Regions from separate parts of the Butyricicoccus sp. OF27-2pH9A genome, predicted to be linked through region 1. Evidence: predicted binding sites of a transcription regulator. Region 1 holds the regulator's gene; the other holds the start of a gene.
What was found. Region 1 encodes HrcA, which represses chaperone genes, less so after heat shock. Its sites were predicted from a motif close to TGTTAGCACTCNNNNNNNNNGAGTGCTAACA; they were not measured.
Positions count from the first base shown of each region.

Region 2: a site for HrcA is predicted at 12,194-12,224, ahead of htpG (molecular chaperone HtpG). Genes of this name have one in related genera too.

Region 1 is NZ_JAQEXK010000001.1:351,463-367,095, reverse strand. It holds gene PG722_RS01665 (LacI family DNA-binding transcriptional regulator) at 230-1,246, opposite strand; gene PG722_RS01660 (Gfo/Idh/MocA family protein) at 1,546-2,553, shown strand; gene PG722_RS01655 (hypothetical protein) at 2,610-3,197, opposite strand; gene PG722_RS01650 (Gfo/Idh/MocA family protein) at 3,296-4,315, opposite strand; gene hrcA (heat-inducible transcriptional repressor HrcA) at 4,621-5,667, shown strand; gene grpE (nucleotide exchange factor GrpE) at 5,696-6,223, shown strand; gene dnaK (molecular chaperone DnaK) at 6,280-8,127, shown strand; gene dnaJ (molecular chaperone DnaJ) at 8,255-9,406, shown strand; gene PG722_RS14135 (hypothetical protein) at 9,539-9,697, shown strand; gene ribH (6,7-dimethyl-8-ribityllumazine synthase) at 9,919-10,380, opposite strand; gene PG722_RS01615 (bifunctional 3,4-dihydroxy-2-butanone-4-phosphate synthase/GTP cyclohydrolase II) at 10,461-11,669, opposite strand; gene PG722_RS01610 (riboflavin synthase) at 11,685-12,320, opposite strand; gene ribD (bifunctional diaminohydroxyphosphoribosylaminopyrimidine deaminase/5-amino-6-(5-phosphoribosylamino)uracil reductase RibD) at 12,320-13,405, opposite strand; FMN riboswitch at 13,578-13,704, opposite strand; gene PG722_RS01600 (PD-(D/E)XK nuclease family protein) at 13,993-15,633, shown strand, end outside.
Region 2 is NZ_JAQEXK010000003.1:103,250-118,882, reverse strand. It holds gene PG722_RS04495 (hypothetical protein) at 1-200, opposite strand, end outside; gene PG722_RS04490 (arsenate reductase family protein) at 400-735, opposite strand; gene PG722_RS04485 (hypothetical protein) at 887-1,717, opposite strand; gene PG722_RS04480 (Ger(x)C family spore germination protein) at 1,710-2,336, opposite strand; gene PG722_RS04475 (spore germination protein) at 2,333-3,781, opposite strand; gene spoIIP (stage II sporulation protein P) at 3,943-5,010, opposite strand; gene gpr (GPR endopeptidase) at 5,082-5,966, opposite strand; gene rpsT (30S ribosomal protein S20) at 6,106-6,369, shown strand; gene PG722_RS04455 (hypothetical protein) at 6,534-6,767, shown strand; gene PG722_RS04450 (autorepressor SdpR family transcription factor) at 6,767-7,051, shown strand; gene PG722_RS04445 (SdpI family protein) at 7,035-7,682, shown strand; gene PG722_RS04440 (S-layer homology domain-containing protein) at 7,889-8,980, shown strand; gene cysK (cysteine synthase A) at 9,409-10,341, opposite strand; gene ung (uracil-DNA glycosylase) at 10,591-11,262, opposite strand; gene htpG (molecular chaperone HtpG) at 12,256-14,166, shown strand; gene PG722_RS04420 (diacylglycerol/lipid kinase family protein) at 14,310-15,218, shown strand; gene PG722_RS04415 (hypothetical protein) at 15,242-15,436, opposite strand; gene PG722_RS04410 (dipicolinate synthase subunit B) at 15,525-15,633, opposite strand, start outside.

The DNA.
Region 1 (15,633 bases):
CCTTTCCGGGCGGGGATAGGGAACGGCAGAGAATTTTTTATGCCGTAGGGGAGCACAGTGTGCTCCCCTACGGCATATTCGCAGTATCAGATAAATTACTGCTGCACATACGGTTTCATCTCCGCTGCGAATTTTATCCTCATTGGTATCATCTTTATTGTATATTCATAGGGCGAGGTGCCCTCACCCGCCGTTTATCCGATTTGCACCATGATAATGAAATCTCCCTCTACAGCATTTCCTGCGTGATCAACCGCAGATCGGTATAATACAGCTCACGCTTCGGCTTCACGCCGCGCAGCAGCATTTGATACATCGCCAACACCGCGTGGAACGACTCCTGCGAGAATGACTGACCGATCACGAAATCCACCGTTCCCTCGCGCAGATACCGCTTCGCGGTGGGCGTGAGGTCGTTGCAGACGATATGCGGACGGGTGGTGCGCCGCGCTTTTCGGATGCCCGCGATGCAGCCGGAGAGCGGCTGGCAGGCCATATAGACGGCGTGCAGGCGGCTGTCGGCCTGAAGCGCCTGCGCGACGAGTTCACCGGTGAGTTCAGGCATTTCGTTGGTTTCGATCACGCGGTAGGCATCTTCGGAGAAACCCAGCTCGAGCAGACGGCGGCAAAAGCCGTCCACGCGGCCTTTGTGGGCCTCCATACGCAGGTTGCCGGTGACAATGAGAACGTGCTCGGGCGGCCGGATGAGCCGCGCCATGACACCGGCGGCGATAGCGCCTGCGCGGACAAGATCCTGTCCGGCGTGGCACAGACGGCCGCTGTGCGGCACATCGGCATCATAGGTGATGACGGTCACGCCGTTCTGCACTGCCTGCTCGATGGCGGCGCGGACCTCCGGCGTATTCTCGGCACGGATGATGAGTCCGTCCACGCCGGAACGAATCTGTTCGTCCATCGCGCGGAGCAGCTCCTGCATGGTCATGGTGCGCAGCGGCTGCTCGGTCAGTATAAACGCCGGATCGGCGATATAGCGCAGCGCCTTGCGAATGCCGCTGACGATCTGCCGGTTGAAGTGCCCGTCCGTCCATTGCGGAATGAGAATAGCCGCTTGCCTGCAATCTGCCGATTTCAGCGGCACTGGAGGCTGATAGCCGAGTTTTTCTGCGGCACGGACAACTTTTTCGCGTATCATTGGATTGACGTTGGGGCGTCCGTGCAGCACACGGTCCACCGTGCCGCGCGACACACCGGACAGCTCTGCGATTTTTTGTATGGTAACTGCCATTGACACATTCTCCTTTTCTACTTCAAAGTATAGGGGAGAGCAGCGCTGACGTCAAGTATAACTACGCACAGTGCACAATCAAAAATGCACTGTCATCTGCTTTTGAGCCTTCATTTTGCCATAAATTTGCGGTGCTTTTTTAGGCAGGCTACCAATGTTTTGGTAGGATGGTTGACCGTGACGGCGGGATTGCGGTACAATGTATGTAATGAAGAAAAAAGTGTGAAAAAACGCGGGAATCCGCGAGTATTAACGAGATTTTAAGTGATTATTCTTGCTGTTAAAAGGAGAGGATCAGCATGCTGAATATTGGTGTTATTGGCTGCGGCGCAATTGGCCGCGATCACATTCGACGCCTGACGGACATTGTTCCGGGCTGTCAGGTTGTTGCCTGTGCAGACTATTTTGAAGAAGCTGCGATTAAGATTGCAGCGCAGTATGAAGGCATGAAGGCATACAAGACCGGCGAGGAGCTGATCGCAGCACCGGAGGTGCAGGCGGTCGTTATCACCTCGTCCGACCCGAGCCACGCAGGCTATGTGCTCGAGGCTCTTAAAGCGGGCAAGCAGGTGTTCTGCGAGAAGCCGCTGGCACAGAGTGCCGCCGACTGCGAGAAAATCATCGCGGCCGAGACCGCACACGGCAAGCGTTTGGTACAGGTCGGCTTTATGCGCCACTATGACCGCGGCTACGCCGAGATGAAGCGCATCATTGACTCCGGTGAGCTGGGTGCGCCGCTGATGATTCACGCGTGCCACCGCAACGTGTCTCAGCCGGACGGCTTCCAGACCGAGATGGGCGTTTCCAACGTTGCAATCCATGAGCTGGACATATGCCGCTGGCTGCTCGGCGATGAGTATAAGAGCGGTCAGGTGCTCAAGGTGCGCCAGTCCGCGTGCTCTACCAAGGGTTACGACAACCCGCAGATCGTGCTGCTGGAAACCCAGTCCGGTGCTCGCATTGACGTAGAGGTTCAGGTTGCGGACGCTTACGGTTACGACATCCAGTGTCAGGTCGTCTGCGAGAAGGGCACAGTCAACCTGCCTGATCCGTATGCGGTTGTCAAGCGCTCGAACGCAACCCGTTCGTTCCCGATCCTGACCGACTGGAAGGACCGCTTTATTGAAGCCTATGACATTGAGCTGACCCATTGGGTCAAGACCCTTGCGGAGAAGGGTGAGCCGGATGGCCCGTCCGCATGGGACGGCTATGCTGCCTGCGTCGCAGCAGACACGCTCAACCGTTCCCGCGGCACGAATCAGTTCCTGCCGATCGAGATGATGGATAAACCTGCTCTCTACAAATAATCTCTCATATAAAAGAAAAAGGACCGTTTGGACGGTCCTTTTTCTTTTATATTGGGTTATACGGTCAGCTTTTCCGCTTGATATGCGGCACGGATAAACAGGGCAAGCAGCACAAGGCTGGCAATCTGCGAGAGAAAAATCGGAATGGAAGTTGGCAGCATGCGCAGCAAAATGTTGATAAGGGAAAGATAAAAGCACCAGCGAATACGCTTGGGCGGAAAGTCGTAGCCGCGCTCTGTACAGACATCGTCCAGTCCGGTGTACAGCCAGAACTGCGAGACATAGGATGCGATCACACCGGCAAGTGCGATCAGGCTGAACAGCAGATAAAACGTGCTGGGTGTATACGGCGGCGTGTCGCTCGGAACGAGCGTCATGGCCAGCAGGCCGACAACGGTTGCCGCCACGCTGAGCACAGTGGCTGTGAACGCACGCTGCAGGCGCTCGGACACGCGGCTGAACCGGTAAAACGGATAAAACTGCACGAGGGTGCAGAATATACCGAGAATGCCGGTAACGGTGAGCACTGCACCGTTTGTACCGTTCAAAGTGACGGAGCCGCCGAGTTGTCCAAGCACCAGTGAAACGGCGCTGCACAGCCAGAACATGGAAAGCCAGCGGGCAATGGGAATGTTGTTGTTCATAATCTCTACCTCCTTGCCATTATAATAGCAGAGAAGATGAAAATATGCAAGAAAAAGCAGAGCCTTTCGGCTCTGCTTTTGTGCGATTTTACAATATATTAATACTGTACCTGAACCGGCTTACCGGAGTGGAACGAATCCGTAATCGCGTAGGTAACGAGGGTTGCCTTGGTGCCGTCGTAAACGGTCAGCTCGGGCTTGCGGTCCTTCTGGATGCAGTCGATGAAGTCCACCATTTCGAGCAGGTACGCCTCTGCGAAACGCTGCGGGAAGTTCTCGACGATCTCCTGACGGGCACCGTACTGATCGTAAACCATTACACGGTCCTTCCACGGTACACCGGCTACGCGGATATGCGCTTCGGTGCCGACGATTTCGGTCTCGGTGTGGTAACCGTGCGGCGCAGTACGGCCAACGTGCAGGAAAGCGACCGTGCCATTGTCAAACTTGAGCATTGCCATGCCGGTCTCGGTGTCACCGTTCTCGGCAAACTCGGGGTGCTTAAAGTTGGTGCCTGCGGCGTAAACCTCGGTAACCTCACCGCCGAGGAACCAGCGCATCAGGTCAATGTCGTGCGAAGCCGCGTCGATGAAGATGCCGCCCGAGGTCTTGGAGAACTTGATGCAGCTCTCGACCAGAGCTTCCGGGTCAAGGCCGGTAGCCTTTACCAGATACGGCTTGCCGATGCGGCCTGCGTTGATCTGTGCCTTTGCATCCGCATAGGACGGATCGTAGCGGCGCATAAAGCCAAGGAAGAAGATCTTGTCCGGGTGACGTTCAACAGCAGCCTCAGCGCGCTTGCACTCCTCAAGCGAGCAGCCGAGCGGCTTGTCGGTGAAAACGTGCTTGCCTGCGTCGAGCGCGTACTCGATCATCCAGCAGTGCTCCGGAGAGGAGGAGACGATAACGACAGCTTCGATGTCTGCCTCGTCAACCATTTTCTTGTAGTCCGTGGTGGTGTACTCTACCTTGAGGTAGTCCTTCGCCCAGTCCAGCTCCTTCTGCTCGAGCGAGCAGGCAGCGACCAGCTTGCAGCCGGGAATCTTGAACGCGAGATTCTGCGCGTGTACCGAACCGAGACGGCCCAAACCGACGATGCCAACTTTGATTTCCTTCATGTTTTTTCTCCTTTTTATAGAGCGGATTTTCTCTCTACGGCAATCGAACGATTGCCTGTCTCTCTCTCATACTAATTCTATCACTGCGTGGACGCGAACGCAAGGAAAAACGACCAAATCAGAGCGTTTTTTATACGGTGAAAACTGGCATTTCAGCACTCGGCAGGCGGGTGTGATAAAATTCCGATGATCATTTCATAAATTGTTCACAAACAGCACTTGACTTTGCCCGTATGTGGTGGTAAATTAAGTTTAGCACTCAGGGAGATGGAGTGCTAACAACCGAAAGAAAGGAGTCTGCTTCGGTGGAGCTTTCGGAACGTAAAAAGCAAATACTCAAAGCCATTATCGGCGATTACATCCGCACGGCTGAGCCGGTCGGCTCCAAGGCATTGACCGAGGGACACGAGCTGCCGTTCTCGTCCGCCACCATCCGCAATGAGATGAGTGAGCTGGAGGACATGGGCTATCTCGAAAAGCCGCACACCTCTGCGGGACGAATCCCCTCACCGCAGGGCTATCGACTGTATGTGGATGAACTGATGGAGCGTCCGGCCGACAATGCGGAGGACGGAAACGCACTGCAGAACAGCGTGCTTACCAAGGTACGGGAGCTTGACCACCTCATTCAGGAGGCCGGCAAGCTGCTCACCAGTCTGACGAATTACGCGTCGGTTGCTATCACACCGGCCATGACGCAGATCGCCATCCGGCAGTTTGAGATCATCGCAGTCGATAAGATGAATTTCGTAATCGTAGTAGTTACGGATTCGGGCACGGTCAAGAACAAAATGGTCCGCACGGTGGCTGAGGTCTCCAAGGATGAGGCCGAGCTGCTCACCTATGTGCTCAACCAGACGCTGACCGGACTGCCGCTCTCGAGCATCACCGCCGAGCGATTCGACATTGTGCGCCGCGCCGCGGGATTGACCGCGCTGCTCGCTCCGGTAGCCGAGTACATCGCAGAGCTGATCACCGAGCTGAGCGACCAGAAGGTTTACCTCGACGGTGCCAGCAAGCTGCTGCGTTTTCCGGAGTACCGCGATACGAAAAAGGCGCAGACGCTGCTCGATTACATGGAGGACGACCGCAAGCACCTGCTGCCGGCCACCCGCAAGATCGACGGCATCCAGTTCTTCATCGGACCGGAAAACGGCGAAAACCCGCTGAGTGAAACCTCGGCGATCTACGCAAAATACGATATCGGCAAGATCGGTCAGGGCGCGATCGGCATCGTGGGCCCGACCCGCATGGATTACGCCAAGCTGTCCGCACAGCTCAGCCGCTTCGCAAAAGGGCTGAACAAACTGATCGCCGAGACATTTTTAGATGAAAAAGACGGAAATCACTGATTTCCTGTAAACGGAGGCACAAAACGACATGAGCAAAAAGACAAAGCCGGAGGCGGAAGAGCAGGAGCAGGTAAAGACCGAGGCTCCTACAGAGGAGACCGCCAAGGCTGAAGCAAAGCCCGCGACGGACTGGGAAGCCAAGTATAACGACCTGAACGATCGTTATCTCCGCATGGCGGCGGAATACGATAATTTCCGCAAGCGCAGCCAGCGTGAGCGCGAGCAGGCGTACACCGATGCCGTCAGCCGCGCCGTAACCGCACTGCTGCCGACCTACGATAACCTCGAGCGGGCGCTCAAGGCAGAGACCGCCGACACCGAATATAAAAAGGGTGTCGAGCTGACCATGACGCAGCTGACCGAAAGCCTCAAGGGCATTAACGTCACCGTCATTGACGCTGCTGCAGGCACCGCATTCGATCCGAACTTCCACAACGCGGTTATGCACGTTGAGGATGAAAAACTCGGTGAGAATGTCATCGCAGAAACCTTCCAGCAGGGCTTCCAGATTGGCGATAAGGTTATTCGCCATGCGATGGTGAAGGTTGCAAACTGATTACTAACTACTAATTAAAGTAAACAAAATCCTATCATTTAAGGAGTGTATTTATTATGGGTAAGATCATTGGTATTGACCTTGGTACGACGAACTCTTGTGTATCTGTTATGGAGGGCGGCGAAGCCGTAGTCATCCCTAACGCTGAGGGTGCGCGCACCACTCCGTCTGTTGTTGCATTTTCTAAGGACGGCGAGCGTATGATCGGTCAGGTCGCTAAGCGCCAGGCTGTAACCAACGCAGACCGCACCATTATTTCCATCAAGCGCCACATGGGCACCGACTACCGCGTAAACATCGACGGCAAGCCGTACTCCCCGCAGGAGATTTCCGCTATGATCCTGCAGAAGCTGAAGGCTGACGCAGAAGCATACCTCGGCCAGCCGGTAAATCAGGCGGTTATCACCGTTCCGGCTTACTTCTCCGACTCGCAGCGTCAGGCTACCAAGGATGCTGGCAAGATCGCAGGTCTGGAAGTTCTGCGTATCATCAACGAGCCGACCGCTGCTGCACTGGCTTACGGCGTAGATAAGGAATCCGAGCAGAAGATCATGGTATACGACCTCGGCGGCGGTACGTTCGATGTATCCGTTCTGGACATCGGCGAGGGCGTTCTGGAGGTTCTGTCCACCGCAGGTGATACCCACCTCGGCGGTGATGACTTCGACCAGCGCATCATCGACTGGATGGTTGACGAGTTCAAGAAGTCCAACGGCATTGACCTGTCGAACGACCGTATGGCTATGCAGCGCCTGAAGGAAGCTGCTGAGAAGGCGAAGATCGAGCTGTCCGGCATGAGCCAGACCTCCATCAACCAGCCGTACATCACGGCTGACGCTACCGGTCCGAAGCACCTCGAGCTGACCCTGACCCGTGCAAAGTTCAATGAGCTGACCGCAGACCTCGTTGAGCGCACCATGGGTCCGGTTCGTCAGGCTATGAGCGACGCTGGTCTGTCCGCTTCCGATCTGTCCAAGGTCCTGCTGGTTGGCGGTTCCACCCGTATCCCGGCTGTACAGGAGGCTGTTAAGGGTATCACCGGCAAGGAAGGCTTCAAGGGCATCAACCCGGACGAGTGCGTAGCAATCGGCGCATCCATTCAGGGCGGCGTTCTCGGCGGCGAGGTCAAGGACGTGCTGCTGCTCGACGTAACTCCGCTGTCCCTCGGTATTGAGACCCTCGGCGGCGTATGCACCAAGCTGATCGACCGCAACACCACCATCCCGACCAAGAAGAGCCAGATCTTCTCCACCGCAGCTGACAACCAGCCGTCCGTTGAGATTCACGTTCTGCAGGGCGAGCGCGAGATGGCTGCAGGTAACAAGACCCTCGGCCGTTTCACCCTCGACGGCATCGCTCCGGCACCGCGCGGCATTCCTCAGATCGAGGTTACCTTCGATATCGACGCAAACGGCATCGTAAACGTATCCGCTAAGGACCTCGGCACCGGCAAGGAGCAGAAGATCACTATCACTGCATCCACCAATCTGTCTCAGGACGAGATCGACAAGGCAATGCACGAGGCTGAGCAGTACGCTGAGCAGGATAAGAAGAACAAGGAAGCAGTTGAGGTTCGCAACAACGCTGAGCAGCTGGTATTCCAGTCCGAGAAGGCACTGACCGATCTGGGCGACAAGCTGTCCGCAGATGAGAAGGCAGGCGTTCAGGCTGAGATCGAAAAGGTTAAGGAAGCGCTCAAGGGCACCGATACCGATATGATCAAGGCTGCAACCGAGGGCCTGTCCAAGAAGTTCTCCGATCTGGCCGGCAAGATCTATCAGCAGCAGGCACCGCAGGGCGACCCGAACATGGGCGGCGCTCAGGGTGCAGGCGCACAGGGCGGTCAGCAGGGCGACTTTGTAGACGCTGACTTCACCGAGGTTAAGGACGACGACAATAAGTAATAAGCAAGAGTGAAGATAGAAGAGTGAAGAGTGGAGAGAAAAACTCCTCACTCTTCACTCTCCACACTCCACTCTAATGGAGAGGCGCACTTTGGTGCGCCTATCCCTGTGTATAGGATGATTTTTTATGGCTGATAAAAGAGATTATTATGAAGTGCTCGGCGTACAGAAGGGCGCAAGTGATGATGAGCTGAAAAAGGCATACCGCAAGCTGGCGCGCAAGTACCACCCGGACCTCAACAAGGATAATCCGGAGGCTGCGGATAAGTTCAAGGAAGTGAATGAGGCGTATGAGGTGCTTTCTGACAAGGAGAAGCGCGCCAAGTACGACCAGTTCGGCTTTGCCGGCGTTGACCCGAGCTACGGCGGCGGCGCCGGTGCGGGCGGCTACGGCGGCGGCTTTGACATGGGCGATCTGGGCGACCTGTTCGGTTCGTTCTTCGGCGGCGGCTTTGGCGGCGGACGGTCTTCGCGCCGCAATGCACCGCAGCGCGGCGAATCCATCCGTCAGACGGTGATCCTGTCCTTCGAGGAAGCCGCATTCGGCTGTGAGAAGGAGATCACGGTCGAGCGCATCGAATCCTGTGATGACTGCGGCGGCACAGGTGCCGCAAAGGGCACCACGGCGGAGACCTGTCCGAACTGCCGCGGCACCGGCGTTGTTACGCAGACCCAGCGCACGCCGCTCGGCATGTTCCAGACGCAGGGTGCCTGCCCGAACTGCCGCGGCACCGGCAAGATCATCAAGAAGCCGTGTCCGAAGTGCGGCGGTCAGGGCCGTGTCCGCAAGACCCGCAAGTTCAAGGTCAACATTCCGGCAGGTATCGACGATGGTCAGTCCATCCAGCAGCGCGGTCAGGGCAATGCAGGCGTGAACGGCGGTCCCGCAGGCGATCTGTTCGTAACGGTTGCCATCCGTCCGCATCCGATCTTTACCCGCAACGGCTCGGATGTACATGTCGATATTCCGATTTCGTTCGCACAGGCCGCACTCGGCGATACGCTGCAGGTGCCGACCATCGACGGCCGCATCGAGTACAAGATTCCGGAAGGCACGCAGACCGGCACGACGTTCCGCATGCGCGGCAAGGGCATTCAGAATGTCAACGGCCGCGGTCGCGGCGACCAGTATGTCCGGGTAAACATCGAGGTGCCGAAGAACCTGTCCGAAAAGCAGAAAAAGCTGCTGCGCGAGTTCGAGGAAACGTCCACAGACGAGAATCAGGTAAAGCGCAAGAGCTTCTGGGATAAGGTAAAGGACGCACTCAAGGATAAATAATTAAAGGAACATTGCTTTTTGAACAAATTCGGTAAACTGGAGCTTGTGCGCTGACCGGGAGGTCGGCTGTACAGGAATCCGTAAACCACCTCCCCAAAGGACGAAAATATCGACTTTTCAGGAGGAATTCCCATGAATCGGGAGAATAAACGCAAGCAATATCAAAAGGGTTATTACAAAACGCATGCCTGCGACGACAGCTTCACCTGCAGGGTGTGCGGCCGTCCGGTCGTGCCCGCAGGCGCGGTGTACTGCACTCTAACCGCGCAGCGGCGGATGATAACCCGATGAAGCTGATGTCCATCGCCATGAAGCCGGTGGCGTTCCCACCGTTCCCGTTGGAGCGGATTGAGAAGCTGACCGCGCTCATGGGCGGAGAAAGCTCGGTAGAATAAAGAAAACCACCCGGGATTTTCTCGGGTGGTTTTTCGTCTGCAGGAGGAAAATGGAGAATTGAGGATGGTAAATAAAAATGCTCTCTGAATCATCAGAGAGCATTTTTCTGCACAATTTTAGAGCTGCGGCAGCAGGTTTGCCAGCTCGAGAGCGGCAATCGCTGCATCGGCGCCCTTGTTGCCGGCCTTGGTGCCTGCGCGCTCGATGGCCTGCTCGATGTTCTCGGTGGTAACCACGCCGAAGGTCACCGGCACACCGGTCTGCAGGTTGACCTGTGCAATGCCCTTGGCAGCCTCGTTGCACACGAGGTCGTAGTGGCTGGTCGAGCCGCGGATAACCGCGCCGAGGCATATAACTGCATCATACTTGCCGCTCTGCGCCAGCTTCTGCGCCGCCAGCGGAATCTCAAATGCACCCGGAACCCATACGAGCGTGATGTCATCTGTGTCCACACCGTGACGTACCAGCGTGTCCTCCGCGCCGGAGATCAGCTTGGAAACGATAAATTCGTTGAAACGTGCACCAACGATTGCAAACTTGCCCTTGGTTGCTACTAACTTGCCTTCGAGTACCTTCATCTTAAAATCTTCCTTTCAATATGGTGAACAGATATATTGCAGGGCGAGGTGAGGTCATCCCGCCCTGCGGGATAGATTGATTACAATGTTTCACTAAAGAGGTGTCCCATCTTAATCTTCTTGGTTCTGAGGTAGAATGCGTCGTCCTTCTGCGGTGCAATCTCAATCGGCACGCGCTCGGCGATCTCTACGCCGAAGCCGTCCAGACCGTAAATCTTCTCCGGATTATTGGTCAGCAGGCGCAGCTCCTTTGCGCCGAGGTCCTGCAGAATCTGAGCGCCGATCCAGTATTCACGCAGGTCGGGCGCAAAGCCGAGCTTTACGTTTGCCTCGACGGTATCGAAGCCCTTTTCCTGCAGCTCATACGCCTTCAGCTTGTTGATCAGACCGATGCCGCGGCCTTCCTGGCGCATATAGAGCAGCACGCCGCGGCCCTCCTTGTCGATCTGCTGCATGGCTGCCGCAAGCTGCTGACCGCAGTCGCACCGGCGGGAACCGAACACATCGCCGGTCAGACACTCGGAGTGTACGCGGCAGAGCAGGTTCTTGCCATCGCCGATCTCGCCCTTGACGAGCGCAACATGGTGCTCGCCGGTCAGGTCGTTGACGTAGCCGTAGATGCGGAACTCACCGAAACGGGTGGGCATTTTCGCACAGGCTTCACGGACAACGTGCTTATCATGACGGCGGCAGTAGTCCTGCAGGTCCTTGATGGTGATGATCTTGAGACCCCATTCCTTGGCCTTCTCCATCAGCTCGGGCGTGCGCATCATCGTGCCGTCATCGCGCATGATCTCACAGCACAGACCGCACTGCTCGAGTCCGGCCAGACGGCACAGATCGACAGTCGCCTCGGTGTGGCCGTTGCGGGTCAGCACACCGCCGCGGCGTGCAACAAGCGGGAAAACGTGTCCCGGACGGCGGAGTTCCTCCGGCTTGGTGTGGATATCCGCGCATTTGCGGCAGGTAAAGCCGCGTTCCTCAGCGGAAATGCCGGTCGTGGTGTCCACATGGTCGATGGAAACCGTGAATGCGGTGTGGTGGTTGTCGGTGTTGACCTTTACCATCTGCTCGAGACCGAGACGGAGTGCAACCTGCTCACTCATCGGCGTGCAGATCAGGCCCTTGGCATGGGTCGCCATGAAGTTGACGTTCTCGGTCGTGGCAAACTGTGCCGCGCAGATGAGGTCGCCTTCGTTCTCGCGGTCCGGGTCGTCGATGGTGAGGATGAGGTGTCCGGCGCGAAGCTCTTCGAGCGCTTCTTCAACTGTATTGAACTGATATTCCATAAAAGAAAACCTCCGTTAAAATCCGTGTTGTGCAAGAAAATCCATCGTAATACCGCTGGATTTGTGTGGTGTCAGCATTTTTTCAACGTATTTGCCGATCACATCGCATTCGAGGTTGACCGGCTCGCCCGGCTTTTTGCCGAGCAGAATGGTCTGTGCGCCGGTGTGCGGGATGATGGAGACCGAAAAGTCGGTGTCCGTCACAGCCGCCACGGTAAGGCTGACGCCATCAATGGCGATCGAGCCTTTTTCGACGATGTACCGGAGCAGGGGAGCCGGTGTTTTGATCGTCACCCACACGGCGTTGTCCTCGCGCCGCTGCGAGAGAACCGAGCCGGTGCCGTCGATGTGGCCGGATACGATATGACCGCCGAACCGTCCGTCGGCAGGCATCGCGCGCTCCAGATTGACCGGCGAGCCGCTCTGCAGACTGCCGAGCGCGGAACGCCGCAGGCTCTCCGCCATCACGTCGGCGCTGAAGCTGTCGTCCGTCAGCGCGACCACGGTCAGGCATACGCCGTTCGTGGCAATGCTGTCACCGATTTTGGTATTTTCGAGCACGGTATCCGCCGCAATCGTCAGCCGAGCGCCCCTTGCGCCGCGCTCGATGCGCCGCACCGTACCGATTTCTTCGATAAGTCCAGTAAACATTACAATCTCCCTTCAAGCAGGAAATCTTCGCCCATCGGCGTGCAGGTCACGTCCTTCAGCGGAAGCGCCTGCACCATCTTGTCAAATCCCAGACCTCCGACCGGACTTTTTGCGTCTGCACCGCCGATGATTTTCGGGGCGATGTACGCCTGCACGCGGTGCACCACACCGGCCTGCAGCGCGGAGAACGCAAGTGCCGAGCCGCCTTCAAGCAATATGCCGTCGATGCCGAGTGCGCCGAGCTGGCGCATCAGGTCGGCAAGGTCTACACGCTCGTCTTTCGTTTTGCATTCGAGAATGTGTACACCGTGCCGTTCCAGTTCAGCAGTGCGCTCATTTCGACCGACGGCCGCGATATAGGTCGGGATTTTGTTCGCCGTCTGTACGATTCTGCTGTCGATCGGCGTGCGTGCACGGCTGTCGCAGATTATGCGGATCGGATCGCGCCCGCCGTCAATGCGGCAGGTGAGCAGCGGATCGTCCTCAAGCACGGTGCCGATGCCGACCATGATGGCGGGCAGCCGGTTGCGCGTTTCGTGCACATGACGGCGGGCGGTCTCGCCGGTAACCCAGCGGCTGTCGCCGGTGTGTGCGGCAATTTTGCCGTCCAGCGTCATCGCGTACTTGAGCGTCACAAACGGCGTCTTGTGCGTGATGTAGTGAAAGAAAACTTCATTCACGCGGCGGCATTCGTCCTCGCACACGCCGGTCTCGACTTCAATGCCTGCGTCGCGCAGGATCTGTGCGCCTTTGCCGGCTACCAGCGGGTTCGGGTCGAGGCAGCCGACGAACACGCGGCCGATCTTGTGCTCGATGACTGCGTCTGTGCACGGCGGCGTGCGTCCCCAGTGGCAGCACGGCTCGAGCGTGACGTACAGGTCTGCGCCTGTGCAGTCCTCGGTGCAGTGCGCGAACGCGTTGCGCTCGGCATGCAGGCCACCGATGTGCTCGTGCCAGCCTTCACCGATGATTTTTCCGTCCTTGACGATGACGCAGCCGACCATCGGATTCGGATTGACGTGACCGGCTCCGCGCTGGGCCAGCGCCAACGCCTGACGCATATATTCCTGTTTTTGCTCCTGCATAGAATCACCTGATATAATAATTCTGTAGAAAATTTCACGATAGTTTGGCGACAGCCAAAAAAAACGTCCCAAAGACAGAATCTTCGGGACGCTGAAAAAAGCATTGTGAAAATAAAAAGTCTGAAACACCGAATCGGCATTTCAGAACAGCAAACAACGGAAAATCTTTCCGCGCATTCTTCTTTTATCCAGACTATACTGTCGGCCTCGGAATTTCACCGAATCATGCTTCCGCCGAATGGCATCCGCTCGCGGGCTGTACCGCCGGTAGGGAATTGCACCCTGCCCTGAAGAATCAAATATTTGGTTTTGCGGGGCAGAGCCTTTATTGTTCCGCCTGAGGAAAGTATAGTCCCAAGCGGGGAAAAATGCAAGAGTTTTTTGAAAAAATAATTTTACAGAATATGTGAATGCAAACAAAACGCCGTAAAAGTTCGAAAAAGACTGGAAAATACGCTGATAACGCACAAAAAATATAAAATGACCATACGGTTGTTATTGATAATTTTCCGTTTTCCATTACCAATTTTCAATTTGCTCCGGTTGTGCTATAATCAAATAGCTATGAAATGAAAGGAGAGTGTGCCATGCGGATCTGGACCGGACGAGCGGGGAGCGGCAAGACAACGGCCATCCTGCGGGAGATCGCGGCGCTGAGTGAAAAGGGAGAGGGACGGCAGATTCTGCTCGTGCCCGAGCTGAACTCGCACCTGATGGAGCGGCGGCTTGCCGCAGCCACGCACAACCACGGCGCACGCACGGCCGAGGTGCTGACGTTCTCACGATTGGCTGACCGTGTGTTCTCTGAAGTCGGCGGACTGGCACAGCAGATGCTGACGCCGGCAGGTCAGCTTTTGACCTTGCAGGAGGCGGCACGCCGTGTGCAGGGCGGGCTGAGTGCGTGGAAGGGTTTGGCAGACAAGCCGGAGCTGCTGCAGGAGGCGCTGCGGCTCATCGATGAATGTAAAACGTGCGCCATCGCGCCGGAGACGCTGTTTGCGGCTGCCGAGGAGAGTGAGGACGCGGTACTTGCAGAAAAATTGTCCGATCTTGCACAGATTTTAACAGCTTATGAGCGTTTGTGCGAGGAGTCCCTGCCCGACCCGAGAGACCGTCTGACACATCTGCGCGACCGTCTGGCAGAAAGTCACACGCTGGACGGCGCAGCGGTCTATCTGGATGGATTTCTCGGCTTTACCGTGCAGGAAAGTGCAGTGGTTGATGCCATGCTGGCAGCGGGTGTGCCGCTCTCTGCGGCGGTAACCTGCGATACGGATTACCCGGAGATTTTCCTTACCGGCTGTAAAACAGTGCAGAAATTAACCCGAATGGCAAAGCATCATAACCAGACGGTCGAGCGCATCGAACTGGGCGAAAGCAAGGTGGCCCGACCGGCGGGACTGGCTGCGCTCGAGCGCGAAAGCCTGCTGCCGGTGCGCACCCCACAGGAGAGTGCGGACGGCGTTCGTTTGTACGAGGCGGCTTCACCGTTTGACGAGTGTGAGCACGCAGCGGCTTACATTCGGCGCAAGGTGCGGGACGAAGGCGCGCGCTGCCGCGATTTTGTGGTTGCGGCACGCGATATCGAGCCGTACAGCGCGTTTCTCGCAATGGCGATGGCGCGGTACGACATTCCGGTGTTCCTCGCGGAAAAGCCGGATCTGCTGTCTCGTCCGCCGATGGCGCTGGTTACGAATGCACTGGAAGCGGTGCGAAATCACTTCCGATATGAAGATCTGTTCTCCTGTCTCAAGACCGGACTTGCGGGCTTGGATTGGGACGAAATTGACAAATTAGAGAATTATGTGCTCACCTGGAACATCCGCGGCGGAGCATGGGAACGCGAGTGGACCGAGCATCCGGACGGCTATGGTCTGCCCATCGACGAGAACGCGAAGACGCAGCTTGCCGAACTGAACACACTCCGCAAACGGGCAATCGCGCCGTTCTCCGCACTGCGCGAGGCACTTGCAGGTGAGCAGCCTGCAGGTGACTGCGTGCGTGCGCTCTATGCATTCCTTCTCGCGGTAGACGCGCCGCAGCGAATGACCGACCGCGCCGCTGGACACGAGCAGGCGGGCCGTCTGCAGCTGGCCGACGAGTACCGCCAGCTGTGGGAAATCCTGGTTTCTGCGATGGAGCAGTTCGCGTGGGTGTGCGGGGATATGCCGCTGACGCTCGACCGTTTCGCGCAGCTGTTCCGGCTGGTGCTCGGCGAGTATGATGTG
Region 2 (15,633 bases), on a different contig from region 1:
ATCGGCTCGTAGGAAACCTCCGGAACATCGGAATCCGGACGGTTTACAGATAAATCGGTCTCATCGTTTGAGATCTCTGAAACGAAAGCAGCGTCCGTCTCCGGAGAATCTTCTGCTGCAAAAGCGCTGATGCTGAGCATATTCAGACTCAGGCTGGCGGTGGTCAGCAGAACAAGAAAACGCTTGCCTTTTCCCTTCATGAGTTCTCCCTCACTTTCGCATGAAATCAGAAGCATAAATCAATGCCGTTGCCTTAAACATAGTTTATCAGACAGCGGATACAGAAAGAGGGTATATTTTGCGAAATTACAGCATTTACCTGAAAAATTGTACAAGGCGTTAAAGCGGACAACGGACACGGAAAAAGCCGTCCTGAGGTACAGAACGGCTTTAGAAAAGTTATTCCCACTGCTCCCAAACATCGGGCTGGTAGCCGACAGTTGCCTGACGACCGTTGCGGACGATTGGCGTTTTCATCAGCGTGCCGTCCTCGAGCAGCTTTTCCTTCTTGTCCTCGTCGTAGGCGAGGTAGGAAAGCGACGCATAACTCTTGCTTTTCTGGTCGAGCAGGTTGTCCAGTCCACCGACAGCCTTCAGCACGCTGTCCAGTTCACCCTTGGACATGCCCTTTTGCGCAAGGTCGATCATCTGGAATTTAATGCCGCGTTCTTTGAACCAGCGCTGCGCTTTTTTGGTGTCAAAACACTTATTTTTGCCGAAAATCTGTATATTCATGCCGTAATCTCCTTTGCTCTGCTGTTTGCATTATAGCAGAACGGAGAGAGGAAAACAAGGGCAATACCGCATAATTGAACAAGAGCGATTTGCGCAAAGCCGGAGCCTGCGCAAGGAACCGCAGCTTTAATTGTGCGGTGTTGCCCAAATCCTATTGCGGTCGGCGCAGGTGCAAAACGCCGCAGGTGCGTGTGAACGGATACAGCAGCACGCAGACAAGTGCAGCGCATCGGCCGATTTCACACAGGAGGAGCGGCGCTGCGAAGAATACCTCACCATGTCGGGCAAAATCACCGATGGCAGCCAGTCCGGCGGCGGTGAACGCCGGATAGGGGAGCAGGGCAGCAGTGTTTGCTCCAAGCAGCAGCACTGTGCGCAGCAGCAGGAGTGCGAGCAATGCACCGCCTGCGCTGAGTCCACGCGACACGCTTGCGGACAGCTTGTCCTCCGGCAGAGATAACGCCAGTACGACCGATACCGGCAGCAGGGAGTACAGAATATGCCGGAATTGCGGCAGCAATACTGCTGTCGGTGCGGAAAAGTTCGCGGGCGTAAGCTGCGTGAGTGTCAGCACACCGGAGAGCAGGAGTACCGCACCGGTAAGCCACGCGATCGGCAGTGCCCACATGGCACAGCGGTTGAGTCCCATTGAAGCCGTGAGCAGGATGCAGACTGTCAGCAGCACAACTGTGCTGCCGCATGAGCGTCCGGTGAACACGGTCTTCTGCAGGAAAATGCTCATGCGGGCGATGGATGCCAGCAGCGGAAACAGCGAGGTCAGGGCGAGCGCCCATTGTGCAGGAGCCGAATGCCGAACCCGGTCGGACAGCCTTGCCGCTCCGATACCGGCCAGTGCACAGACCGTACACGCGAGTGCAGCGGCGTACACGCTCTGCCCGTCGGCGGGAAGATACAGTAATTCACTCATCGGCAGCAGGGCAAACAGCGCCGTACACCACCGCGGAAACAGCCGCTCACGCATAGGTGCCACCGCCAATCTCACCGTCTAAAAAGCAGTTCAGCCGTTCGTTTTTGAACACTGCTGTACCTGCCGGTGCTGTCTGTCCGAACGCATCCATGCGCAAGGCCGGAAGAATGGCTGTGCCGTCTGCGTGCAGTACATCGGTAACGCGGTACAGCGGCATATCCGGCAGAATACCGTCCTGCGCGGAGCGGTCAAGCAGCTCGCTGAGCGCGTACACCTCGTTGTCGTTCTCCAGCAGCTCGGCGGCAGGGCCGTCCCGCACGACGGCTGCCCGCAGGCTGAGCCGCACATCGTTTTCGCGGCAAAGATAGTCTGCCAGAGGAAGAATGCTCTCGGAAACTGCTTCCTCACTTAAAAGCAGCACCTGTGCATGACTTAAATACAGATCTCCCGGCAGGATACTGCGCAGATTGTGCAGCGCGTCCGTCACATCGGTTCCGGTAGCGGACAGGTAAGCCGGAGCGGCGGTGTCATCCGGCGAGTCCTGCCGCACAACCTCGGCGGTCAGGCAGTATACACCGTTTTTGCAGTCGAGCGCAAGCGCGGATACCGGCGAAACCTCTCTCGCACAGCCGCACAGCAACAGCAGCAGCGGCAGGAATCTGAGCAGCTTCACGGGCGTTCCTCCTTCGACGGGCGTTTGACGGCAAAGCGGTCGCAGCGCATGAAAAACCATGGATAGCGAAGCCAGGTGTCCTCGTGCTCGGCGGAGATGCGCGGCACCAGATTGAGCAGGTACGGTACCGAGCACGAGTGCATGCGGCACAGTGCTGCGAGTGTTAATCCGAGTGCAAGACCAACGCCGTACAGTCCCCAGGAGGCTGCAGCAGCGAGCAGCACGAAGCGAAGCCACAGGGCAGCAGTCTGCAGCTTGGGCACCATCAGACCGGTGACACCCGCGATAGCGACTACGATAACGGTCGGTGCGGCGGCAAATCGCGCGGAAACTGCCGCGTCACCGAGCACCAGACCGCCGACAATGCTCATCGTCTGTCCCATGGCACCGGGCGTTCGCGCTCCGGCTTCCTTGAGTGCCTCGAGCACGAACAGCATGAGCAAAATCTCCCAACCGATGGGAAGGGGAACGCCGCGCTGTGCGGCGGAGACAGCGAACAGCAGCCGCGCGGGCACTAATTCTCGGTGATAGAGCATGAGTGCGGCGTACATGGCGGGAAACGTGATCGTGAATACAAATCCGATGACACGCAGGATGCGCGAAAGATTTGCCTGCAGAAAGCTGATATAGTAATCGTCGTTGGACTGAAAGCACTCCTGAAACAGAAACGGCGCTGTGAGCGCTACCGGACTGCCGTCCACGACAATGACGCACCGACCCTCCAGCATACGGGAAGCGGCAACGTCCGGCCGTTCGGTCGTGCCGAGCGTCGGAAACGGCGACCAGCGGTGGTCGCGGATGCGCTCGGCAAGATAGTTGGAGTCGAGCACGCTGTCGATATCGAGCGCGGTCAGACGTGTTTCCAGACGCTCAACCAGACTGTTTTCACACAGTCCGGCAATATAGCACAGGCACACATTGGTGTTCGTGCGGCTGCCGACGCGCATAAACCGGAATTTTAGCCGAGGGTCGTTCACGCGGCGGCGGATGAGCGCCAGATTGGGCATAAAGCACTCGGTGAAGCCCTCCCGCGGGCCGGAAAGGACGCGCTCGTTTTCCGGTTCGGCGGTGCTGCGCTTGTCGAAGCCCTTGGTGTTGACGAGCACCGGACGTGCATCGCCGTCGGTCAGTACAATGGCGTCGCCGTAGAGAAAGGCGGCAAATACCTTGTTCATATCGGTTTCCACGCGGCATTCGTCGGCCTGGAGCACAGCGGCGGCGAGTATATCGGCGGAAAGCCGTGGCTGCTCACAGCGCAGGATCGGCCGCACAAGGCTCTGGTTGATGGCAAGGGAATTTACCATGCCGTCAAAGAAAAACAGCGCACAGCGCAGTCCGTTTTGACCGATGGCACGCCGGATGATAAGTGTATCGTCGTTCCGGAACAGCTCCTGCATCATGCGGATGTTCCGTTCCAGATCGGCGGTAAATGTGATCGTTTCCATAGTTTCACCCCGAAAATAAGGATGTACAGAAAACGATAGTTTATGCAGGCTAATTGAGAATGGAGAATTGAGAATGAAGGATTGCGATATCGCGCGTAGCGCGATTAGTAAATACCGTCTTGCGGCGAACTCCTTCATTTTCCATTCTCCGTGTTCCATTTTCAATTCAGCAGTTCGTCAGACAAGACCTCACCGAATAGCCGAATCCCTTTGAGCGCTTCCGTCATCGTATTGCCCGACGAACCTACCTCCACCAGAAACGCGCTGTGCGTTGCATGCTGATTAAAACGCTGGGTCCGCAGATTAAGCGGACGCATGAGTGTCGGATAGGTGCGGTTGAGCCGGTACTGCAGCGATGCTGCACGATTCAGGTTCTCCTGCCAGTCCGGGTGATACAGGCCGCCGTCATCTGTGCCGACCACGAGCATCAGCTGTGCGGTTTCCTCACCGTTAATCGTGCATGAGGTCTTGTAGGCGCGGCCGTCATCGGTCAGGATCGAGTCGCGGTGCACGTCAATGACGGTTGTGATGGATGGATATTCTGCCAGCGTGTCCTCAACCACGGCAAGCGAGCGGTCATACGCACCGGTGTACACGGGCGAATCGAAAATTTCGCGGATATGTACGGCCTCAATGCCGTTGCCCTCGAGCACCTTCAGCAGCTCGTCACCGACGCGCACTACATTATAATTGGTATCGGTCGTGCGCTCGGTCTCGGTCGGTGTATACGGAAAAGCGGCATCCGGCGTGTAGCTTTCGCTGCCGTGTGTGTGATAGATAAGCACCTGCGGCCCATCTCCATCAGCGGAAAAATGCTCGTCTGCGGCCAGACAGTCTGCCGCATCCACGTCATACGAGGTCTCGTTGTTGATGGAGACCGTGGCGGCCTTGTCAGCGGCCGACAGCACCGGATTGTCGTTCTCGGTGTCGGACGAGGGCACATAGGTGCTCTCCGCAAGCGGATTCTCCGCCTGCTCATCCCGCGCTGCGGCAGCCGTGCGCGGCGTGTACACCTCGGCGGTATCATCCGGCGAAACGCCGAATTCGAGCGCCATTGCGCGGGTGACAAAGCCGCTGTTGTGCGCCAGACCGGTCAGTGCCTTTTGCGCGATCGGCTCGCCGCCTGCCCGGGAAAAAATCAGCAGCGACAGTGCCAGACAGAGGGTGATGACGGCAGGCAGGCGGATGCCGCCTCTCGATCGGAATTTCTGATGTTTACGCCGCTTCATTGCGCCATCCTCCTTGCTGTTTCATGCTATCTATCATACGCCGTACAGCGTGCGAGTATGCCCGAAACCTGTCACGAGAGGTACAGGTCGATATCGGCAACACTGAGATGCGGATGCAGCGCCATGTTGACTGCGTATCCGATCATGCGGGAGATGTCAGCGACCTCGCGGTCAATGTCGCGCGTGGTGATCATCACCGGCTGAGAGAGGTCGTCCAACGCTTCACAATCCGGCTGCCCGAGCTGGCTGCTGATCTCATGTGCGAGCGTTGCACCGTCCACCACGGTCGGCACGCCAACGGCGATAACCGGCACGCCGAGTGTTTCCTTGTTGAGCGCCGCACGGGCGTTTCCCACGCCGGCACCCGGCGTAATGCCGGTATCGGCCAGCTGAACCGTACGCAGCAGCCGCGACAGCCGACCGGCGGCAAGCGCATCCACGGCGATGACAGCGGCAGGGCGCACGCGGTCGAGCACACCGCAGATGACCTCGCCGGTCTCGACGCCGGTCTGTCCGAGCACACCCGGAGCCAGTGCGGAAACGGGCCGCCAGTCCGCGAAAATAGCGGGTGACTGCGCGACCAGATGCCGCGTGGCAATGACATGATCGGCGGTCTGCGGACCGATGGCATCGGGGGTTATCATACGGTTGCCCAGTCCGGCAATGAGCACCGGACCGTCATTCGGACGCGGCAGTAGCTCGCGCAGCAGCGTGCTGAGCGCCTTGCAGGCACGCGGAAACGCATCCTCCTCGCGGCGGATGAGTGCATCCAGCTCAAGCGTGAGATAGCGCCCCTGCGGCTTGCCGATCTCGCGGGCGGCATCCTCTGAGAGAATGCGTACCTCGTGTACGGCGAAGCCCTCAAGCGTGCGGTCGGACTGCCGGACATGCGGCAGGGCAGCGGCTGACTTATGGTTTTCAATCGCCTCAACGGCCAGATCGGTGCGGAAAGCCATGCACAATCCCTCCTTATAAGGATAGTTTTTTCGAGGAAAAAGTTTTTATGCAGAAAATGAAAAAAGCACTTGCTTTTTTTGTGAGAAGATGATAGAATAATATCACTGTTGAATAGAAAACGAAGGAGGTGTTTTCAGAATGCCCAATATTAAGTCTGCAAAGAAGCGCGTTAAGGTTAACTCCGTAAAGGCGCTGAACAACCAGATGGCTAAGAGCGAGCTCAAGACCACTCTGAAGAAGTTTGATGCTGCGATTGCTGGCGGCGATAAGGCTGAAGCAACTGCTGCTTACACGACCGCTGTCAAGGCTGTCGATCAGGCGGCTGCCAAGCACCTCCTGCACAAGAACAATGCGTCCAACAAGAAGAGCAAGATGACTACCAAGCTCAACGGCATGGCGTAAGTTCTGGTATAGAACATCGAAACCGCAAGTTAAACTTGCGGTTTTTCTTTTTGCATCATTTAGATATTTATCGAAATGTGTTGACAAACGCAGAAACTGTGGTATACTGAGAACAATTAGATGGCCATCTAATTAACAGGATAGCGAGAAGGATGGTGAACGGAATGGACATTACCATTCTGATTTGCGCGATTGCGCTGATTTTAGCGGCAATACTGGTAATCTGGCAGGCAAAAGCGCTTGCAAGGTGCGATTTAATTTGTAAATCCTGCGGCACGAAGCAGAATCTGCCGTGGAAGCGGCTGGTTTTCCGCACGCATGTGGGAAATGACTGGCAGCTGTATTGTCCGGTCTGCGGACGCAAAACGTGGTTTACCGCACGAAAGAGGGGACAGTAATGGGGTTTCAGCAGAGCTTTAAGGCGCTCAGCGATCCGGTGCGGCGCGAAATTCTGTCGCTGCTGCGGCGCGGACCGATGGCGGCAGGCGATATTGCAGCGCACTTCGAGGTGTCGGGCGCAACCATTTCGCATCACCTGTCCGTCCTGCGGGATGCGGGTCTGGTACTGGATGACAAGCAGGGCAAGTACATTTATTATGAGTTGAATATGTCGGTCGTGGATGAGATTCTCGAATGGATCAGCGCCTTGAAAGGAGATGGCAGAAATGAAAAAAATCAGTAGACTGCAGGTGACGGCGTGGGTGCTGTCGCTGCTGCCGGCGGCAATGACAGCGGCGTTTTACAGCAGGCTGCCCGCGAAAATTCCCATGCAGTGGGATCTTGTCGGTCATGTGAGTTACGAAACCAGATGGCGTTTGTGGATCGTGGCGGGAATGGCACCGCTGTTTGCGGTTCTGTTTTACTTTCTGCCGAAGTTTGACCCGAAACGCAAGAACTACGACAAATTTTCCGATGCCTATGTTGGGTTTCAGATCATGATCGACCTGTTCCTGACCGCAATGTGCGGCATCTGCATTGCGGAAGCACTGCGTCCGGGTACGGTCGATGTGCCGACAGTCGTATGTCTGCTCGTCAGCCTGCTGGTGATGTGCCTCGGCAACATTATGCCGAAGTTTCGCATGAACTGGTACTGCGGACTCAAAACACCGTGGACGCTGTCGAGCGAAACTGTCTGGACGAAAACGCATCGTGTGGCAGGCCGCATGCTGTTTGCGGCGGGTATTATCGGTGCGGCAGGCTCGTTCGTTCCGAACGAAATTGCAAAGTTTGTGCTGGTGCTTGCGCCAATGGCGGTGGCAACGATTATCCCGACTGTGCTGAGCTGGCGATGGTACCGCGCAGAACAGCAGTGATAGACGAAAAATGGACTTTGAAAGCGCGGTTTGCTGGAAAACCGCGCTTTTCTTGTATAAAAAGGTTAAAATTACAGAATGGTTACAACAAATTTAGTCATATTTTAACTTGTCAAGTGGGGAACGGTGTGCTATAATTTTGAAGCAAGTTTACATAGGTGGGGAATACACCCTATCTATCATAACCACTGAGCAAGGAGAATATTATGAAAAGAACGCGAAAGCTGGTGACCGTTGTGGTGCTGGCGGTTGCGGTGGTCGTAAGCGCGATCACGGCAGCCTATGCACTGAGCGCGAACACCACGGAGACGTATGCGTATCTTCCTGAACACTCGGTTTACTTTTATGATACAGCAGGAGAGTACGCGTGGGCTTCCAGCGAGGTTGATACGCTTGCCGTTGCAGGCGTGATCAAGGGCGGCGGAACCCATCTGTTTTATCCGGGCAACGCCATTACCCGAGCGGACTTCATCGTTATGCTCGACCGTGCCTATGGCATGAGTAAAGCGCTCGACAACGGTCAGGTCAATTCGAACGGCTCATTTGTCGATGTGCCGAGCAGCGCCTATTACAGCAAGGCGGTTATCGCGGCGAAAGCCTTCGGCATAGCGGCGGGCACCGCGACCGGTGAGTTTCAGCCGCAGCAGAGCATGACTCGTCAGGACGCAATGGTGTTTCTCAAACGCACGATTGACCGCACGGCGCTCAAACTGGGCACCGGTTCGGTGAGCAGCTTCTCGGATGCGAGCAGGATTTCCAATTACGCGAAGCCTTCGGTCAGTGCACTGGTCGGTGCTAAGGTGATCGGCGGCTCGAAAGGAAAAATCAATCCGCTTTCCAAGGTAACGCGTGCGGAGATGGCGGTGATGCTCTATCGGGCAACGCATTTGACCGTGCAGAGCAGCTGCGCTGTGTATCAGAGCCGCGGCGATCTGGTCAACCTGTGTATCGGCACGCAGAATTACTGCGATGTTGTGATCGAGAACTATGATCCTTCGGTGACGTATACCGGTCTGATGGAGTATACGGATTTCCGACGAGTCGGCGGCGTTAGCTATGTTTCGCTGAGCGGCAAACGCGCGATCGACCGCACGGCAACGTACACGAACGGCGTGTTCACCTTCGCAGACGGTGAGGGTACAGTGAGCATTCCGGCGGCTGCCGATTGCGTAGCTATCGATGTCAGCCAGCCGTACCATCAGCTGAATGCGCCGACAAGCACCGGCAGTACCTACCGGCATTGCTATCCCTCCATCGAGGACGGCACGGTTACTGCAATTTATTATTCCAGGATATAACGAAACCACCCTGCTTTCGCAGGGTGGTTTGAGGCTGTCGAAAAACTCCGTTTTTCGAGCAGCCTCTCGATTGAAACCACGCTTTCAATCGAATCTTGACGAAAAGCCGCGCCCTACGGGCACATTTTTTCGTCCCTTGTATAATTCCCGAGGTACACGCCCCCGGGAATTATGAATTTGCTGTGCAAATTCTATTTTATGCGTGCTGCCGCACGAAAGGTAAAAACGATAGATTGACTTTATCGACAGACTGAAACCACCCTGCTTTCGCAGGGTGGTTTTTCGTTGTTAAATCCGTGGGCGGAAACTGGAGAAACGTTACGTTCATTTTCCATAAAAAAGACACCTCCGCTATGCAGAGGTGTCTTTTTTATACATTTGGAGATGAATGGATTTTTGGAGAGAATTGCAGGATTTGAGAATTAAAATTACTCAGAAACCAGCGGGGTGGACAGGTAACGGTCACCGGTATCAGGCAGCAGAGCTACGATAACCTTGCCGGCGTTCTCCGGACGCTTGGACAGCTCAACAGCAGCCCACAGAGCAGCACCGGAGGAAATACCCACGAACAGACCCTCGCTGTGAGCGAACTGGCGAGAGGTTTCAAATGCATCCTCGTTTGCTACACGAATAACTTCGTCGTAAACCTTGGTATCGAGTACATCCGGAACGAAGCCGGCGCCGATACCCTGGATCTTATGCGGGCCGCCCTTGCCGGTGGACAGTACCGGGGAGGTATCCGGCTCAACAGCTACTACCTTGACATTCGGGTCCTGATCCTTCAGGTACTTGCCGGTGCCGGTTACGGTGCCGCCGGTGCCTACGCCTGCAACGAAGATGTCAACCTTGTGACCGGACTGCTCCCAGATCTCGGGGCCGGTGGTTGCGTAGTGTGCAGCCGGGTTTGCTGGGTTTACGAACTGACCGGGGATGAAGCTGTTCGGGGTCTCCTTAGCCAGCTCGTTTGCCTTTGCAATCGCACCGGACATGCCCTTCGTGCCTTCGGTCAGAACCAGCTCAGCGCCGTATGCCTTCAGCATGTTGCGGCGTTCAACGCTCATGGTTTCCGGCATGGTGAGGATGATGCGGTAGCCGCGAGAGGCTGCAACTGCTGCCAGACCGATACCGGTGTTGCCGGAGGTCGGCTCGATAATGGTTGCGCCCGGCTTGAGTGCACCGGACTTCTCAGCCTCGTTGATCATAGCGTTTGCGATACGATCCTTAACGGAACCGGCCGGATTAAAGTACTCCAGCTTTGCGAGAACCTGCGCGTTAGCGCCAGCCTTAGCTGCAAACTTTTCAGCCGCATACAGCGGGGTGTTGCCGATCAGGTCGGAGAAGCTCTTTTTAATATCAGACATGGGATAAACCGCCTTTCAAAATTAAGAAAAATTAGAATGTGATGTTAATAAGGAATGATGGGAAAACTCAGTCGATGCAACATCGACACATTCGCCGGATCATCATTGAGATCACTCTCCTTAATTCACTTTAATCATATGTGTTTTGTATGAATTAAATATACAACCGAAACTCCTGTTTGTCAATAGGAATTTTGAAAAAAGTCAAAAAAACTTCCGCACCCGGAAAATGGTGCGGAAGCTCACGATTTAATGATTGAGATCCCAGTCGATGGGGTCGATGCCGTGCGCTTCGAGAAACGCATTGCATTTGGAGAAGTGCTTGCAGCCGAAAAAGCCATTGTACGCCGACAGAGGAGAGGGATGCACGCTTTCGAGCACAAGGTGCTGCGGTGCGGTGATGAGTTTCTTTTTGCTGCGGGCATTGCCGCCCCAGAGCAGAAAGACGATCGGCTGCTCATGCTCATTCAGCTTTTCAATTATATGGTCGGTGAAGGTCGTCCAGCCGAGGTTTTTGTGGCTGTTCGCCTGCCCGCGGCGTACGGTCAGAGTCGTGTTCAGCATGAGCACACCGCGCTCCGCCCACTTGGTGAGCGTGCCGTCCTTGGGAGGCACAATGCCAAGATCACTCTGCAGCTCCTTGAAGATGTTCTGCAGGCTCGGAGGCGGCTGAACACCTGGCTGAACCGAAAAGCAAAGTCCGTGCGCCTGTCCAGGACCGTGATATGGGTCCTGCCCGAGGATGACGGCCTTGACCTTGGAATACGGCGTGTACCGCAGAGCGTTAAAGATGTTCTCTGCCGCCGGATAGATGGTCTGCTCGGCGTATTCCTTTTTCAGCCAGTAGCGAATGCGCTTGTAATAATCCTGCTCAAACTCACCGGCAAGGATCTCGTCCCAATCGTTGCCAAGATGTACCATGCTATCACTCCAAAATTGTTTTCTTACCTTTAGTATAGCATAGGAAAGGGGGTGTGTCAAAATTGAGAATGGATAGGGAGCGTCCTATCGCGCAGACAGTTCGTCCTATCCGGGCTGCACTGGTCGCAGACACAGGTTTTCCGGTGTGCCCGAACTGCGAAGGTGGTTCGCCATTTCCGGGCGAGGATTCCGCCGCTGCGGCGGTGAGGAACGTGCGGCGTCCGCCGCGGGGACAAAAAGGAAGGGACACCCATGGTTTCCCTTCCTCTTTGAACTCCTACCTTTCCTTTGTTTGATAGTACGGCGGTAATGGTAGAGAGGAGACCGCTCCGAAAAGGAGTACGGCAGTCGGGTTACCGTTCCGTAGGGGCGCGCATTGCGCGTCCATTCCTCTACCTATTCGCAGTGCCAGATACCGTACTGCTACACAGGCGGCTTACTCCACGCAGGCGCGGCATACCCGTGCCGCGCAAATTTTTTGCTTGTGCAGATTATCCAAATCCTACGGATATAGGCGATATGCACCCGTAATCGTGTTGCGCGGCACTGTTGTGCCGCGCCTGCGTAGACCCAAATTGGATGTAGCAGTACGGTATCCGACACTACGAATAGGCGGATACAACGCGGAACGAAAAATCCTCTGCCGTACTCTTTTTTTCGCAGCGGTCTCCTCTCTACCGTTACCGCCGTGCCCTCTAAGGGAAAAGGGGAGATTCACAAGAGGGTGGAAAACCGCAGGTTGTCTACCCTCTTGTGCGCCTGCCGTGCGCAGCGGCACTCCACGCCGTGGTTCACGGAAAAATTCTCCGCCCGAATAGGGTGAACCGCCTGCATGGTTCGGGCATATCCAATTCTCAATTTCGATTTTGAACAAACCATGAATTTTACAAACCCTACTTGATTTTTTTGCGCAATAGGCTTATTATATCAATGTTGGCACTCGACGATTGAGAGTGCTAATACCAAACAACAAACACAGAGGTGTATGTAATCATGGCAACCAAGCAGTTTAAGGCAGAATCCAAGCGCCTGCTCGATTTGATGATCAACTCTATTTATACGCACAAGGAGATTTTCCTGCGTGAGCTGATCTCCAACGCATCCGACGCAACGGATAAGCTCTACTATAATGCAATGAAGGAAGGCAAGACCGGTATCACTCGCGACAGCCTGCCGATTGAGCTGACGCTCGACAAGGCAAACCGCCGCTTTATCATCGAGGACCACGGCTGCGGCATGACTGCCGAGGAAATGGAGAACAACCTCGGTACGATCGCGCATTCCGGTTCGCTGGCGTTCAAGAACGAAAATGAAAAGCAAGACGACATCGACATCATCGGCCAGTTCGGCGTTGGCTTCTATGCGGCCTTTATGGTTGCAAAGCATGTTGAGGTCGTATCTCGTGCGGCAGGCAGCGACGAGGCCAACCGTTGGGAGTCCGACGGTGCGGACGGCTACACGGTTGCACCGTGCGAAAAGGCAGAAAACGGTACGAAGATCGTACTGACCATCAAGGATAATACGGAGAACGAGAATTACGATGAATTCCTCGAGCCGTACCGCATTCAGGGTCTGGTAAAGAAGTATTCCGATTACATTCGCTACCCGATCAAGATGGATATGACGCGCTCCCGCATGAAGGAGAAGCCGGCGGATGCAGGTGACGACTACAAGCCGGAGTGGGAGGAGTACACCGAGAATGAGACCCTCAATTCCATGGTTCCGATCTGGAAGAAGTCCAAGAAGGAGCTGAAGGACGAGGATTACAACAGCTTCTATACGCAGAAGTTCTACGATTATCAGCCGCCGCTGTGCCACATCCATTCCAGTGTGGAAGGCGTGGTAACGTACACGGCAATGCTGTTCATCCCGTCTCACGCGCCGATGGACTACTACACCAAGGACTATGAGAAGGGTCTGCAGCTGTACTCCAACGGCGTACTCATCATGGACAAATGCGCGGATCTGCTGCCTGATCATTTCAGCTTTGTACACGGCATGGTCGATACGGCAGATCTGTCGCTCAACATCTCCCGTGAGATGCTGCAGCACGACCGCCATTTGAAGGCCATTGCGCAGAGCCTTGAGAAGAAGATCAAGAGCGAGCTGCTCAAGATGCAGAAGGATAAGCGCGAGGATTATGAGAAGTTCTGGGCAGCGTTCGGCCGTCAGATCAAGTACGGTGCTTATGTTGAGTACGGCGCGCACAAGGAGCTGCTGCAGGATCTGCTGATGTACCATTCCTCCACGGAGGACAAGCTGGTATCGCTCGCGGAGTACGCTTCCCGCATGAAGGAAGACCAGAAGTATATCTACTATGCTTGCGGCGAGACCATCGACAAGATCAAGCTGCTGCCGGTAATGGAAACCCTGTCGGATAAGGGTTATGAAGTGCTGTGCATGGATGACAGCATTGATGAGTTCTGCGTCAAGATGCTTGCTAAGTACAACGATAAGGAATTCAAGTCTATCGCGGATGCAGACCTCGGTCTGGACAGCGAGGACGAGAAGGAAGAGATCAAAAAGCTGAGTGAGGACAACAAGGATGTCCTCGAAGCACTCGGCAAGGCGCTCGAGGGCAAGGTTAAGAAGGTCGAGCTGACCAGCCGCCTCAAGAGCCATCCGTGCTGCCTGCGTGCCGAAGGCCCGGTAACGCTCGAGATGGAGAAGGTGCTCAACCAGCAGGCTGCTGTCAACGGCGGTCAGAGCGTACACGCCGAGCGTGTTCTGGAGCTGAATGCCGAGCACCCGATCTTTAAGAAGCTGTGTGCGCTGCAGGCGGAAGGCTCGGATAAGGTAAGCACCTATGCGGATATCCTGTATACGCAGGCGCTGCTCATCGAGGGTATGCCGGTGGATGATCCGGTGGCTTATGCAAATGCTGTTTGCAATTTGCTCTCCTGAGATATATAATAATATAGTTAGTATATAGATAGTTATATACTTGGGATAAAAGAGTGAATGATTGATGGATTGAGAATAGCGATGCGGCGCGGCTGCGTCGATACTACATTTTATTTATGAACAAAACCGGAAGGTGATGAAACATGAAGAGAATGCTGTGGATACTCAATCCGCATGCGGGACGCGGTGCAATGAGCGGAAAGATCATCGACTGTGTGACCGCATTTCAGCAGGCAGGATATGATGTGACGATTTATATCACGCAGGGTGCGCAGGATGCAACGCGTGTTGCACGGGAGCGTGCGGGCGAGTTCGATCGCATTGTGTGTGCAGGCGGTGACGGTACGCTGAACGAGGTGATTACCGGTCTTATGCAGGCGGAGACCCGTCCGGTTCTCGGTTATGTGCCTGCCGGTACAACAAACGACTTCGCGTTTAGTCTGGGCATTTCCAAGGTGCCCGCTGAGGCGGCGGTTATTGCGGCAGGCGATACGCTGCAGGCGCTGGACATCGGCCGCTTCAACGATCGCTATTTTAACTATGTTGCGGCGTTCGGCGCGTTTACCGAGGTCTCTTACGAGACACCGCAGCAGACCAAGAACATTTTCGGGCGTGCTGCGTATATCATCGAGGGCATTAAGGCGCTGACCAACATCAAAACCTACCACATCCGCGTGAACAGCGCGGAAACGCAGATAGAGGACGATTTCATCTACGGTATGGTGACAAACACGGTGTCGGTCGGCGGCTTCAAGACCATCCGGCCGGATGGCGTGGCGCTGGATGACGGACTGTACGAGGTGCTGCTCATTTACCCGGTTGAAAATCCGATGGAGCTGCAGTGGCTGGCGAATGACCTGTTGACGCATAATGTCGAATCGAACCGCTTCGCGTACTTTCGCACGTCAAAAATCAGTTTTTCGTCCGATGACGAGGTGACGTGGACGCTGGACGGCGAGTTCGGCGGTGCATTGCACAATGTGCAGATTACCAACTGCAGCCGTGCGATCACATTTGCCACCGGCAAGGAGCCGGAAGGCAAAGAATCATAAGAAAAGTCCTGCAGAATGCTGGCTTAACCGTGATAAGGAACGAATGCAGCCGTATTACGGATAGCCGGCGGATTCAGGTGTGCAAGGACAACAAACGTAAAGACAACCGCCCATTTCCGAAAGGAAGGGGCGGTTGATTTTTGCTGTTTATCAAAAGTAAACTGATTCAATTTCATGGACGAGGTGGCAATCTCCGTATCGGCAGAGCCCGGGATCATAGAAAAAACGGCGTGACTTTCACGGTCACACCGTTCTTTGCGACACAATAATTACTTGTCACGGTTCAGTGTCAGCTCTGCGGGATTTTTATACGTTGGGTGCAAGCAGGATGGGCTGAAGCTGTCTGCCGTTCATGGCCGCGTCAATGGCGGCGGGAATCAGCGTCATGTCTGCGACAAGCGAGCGCGGCTTGTTG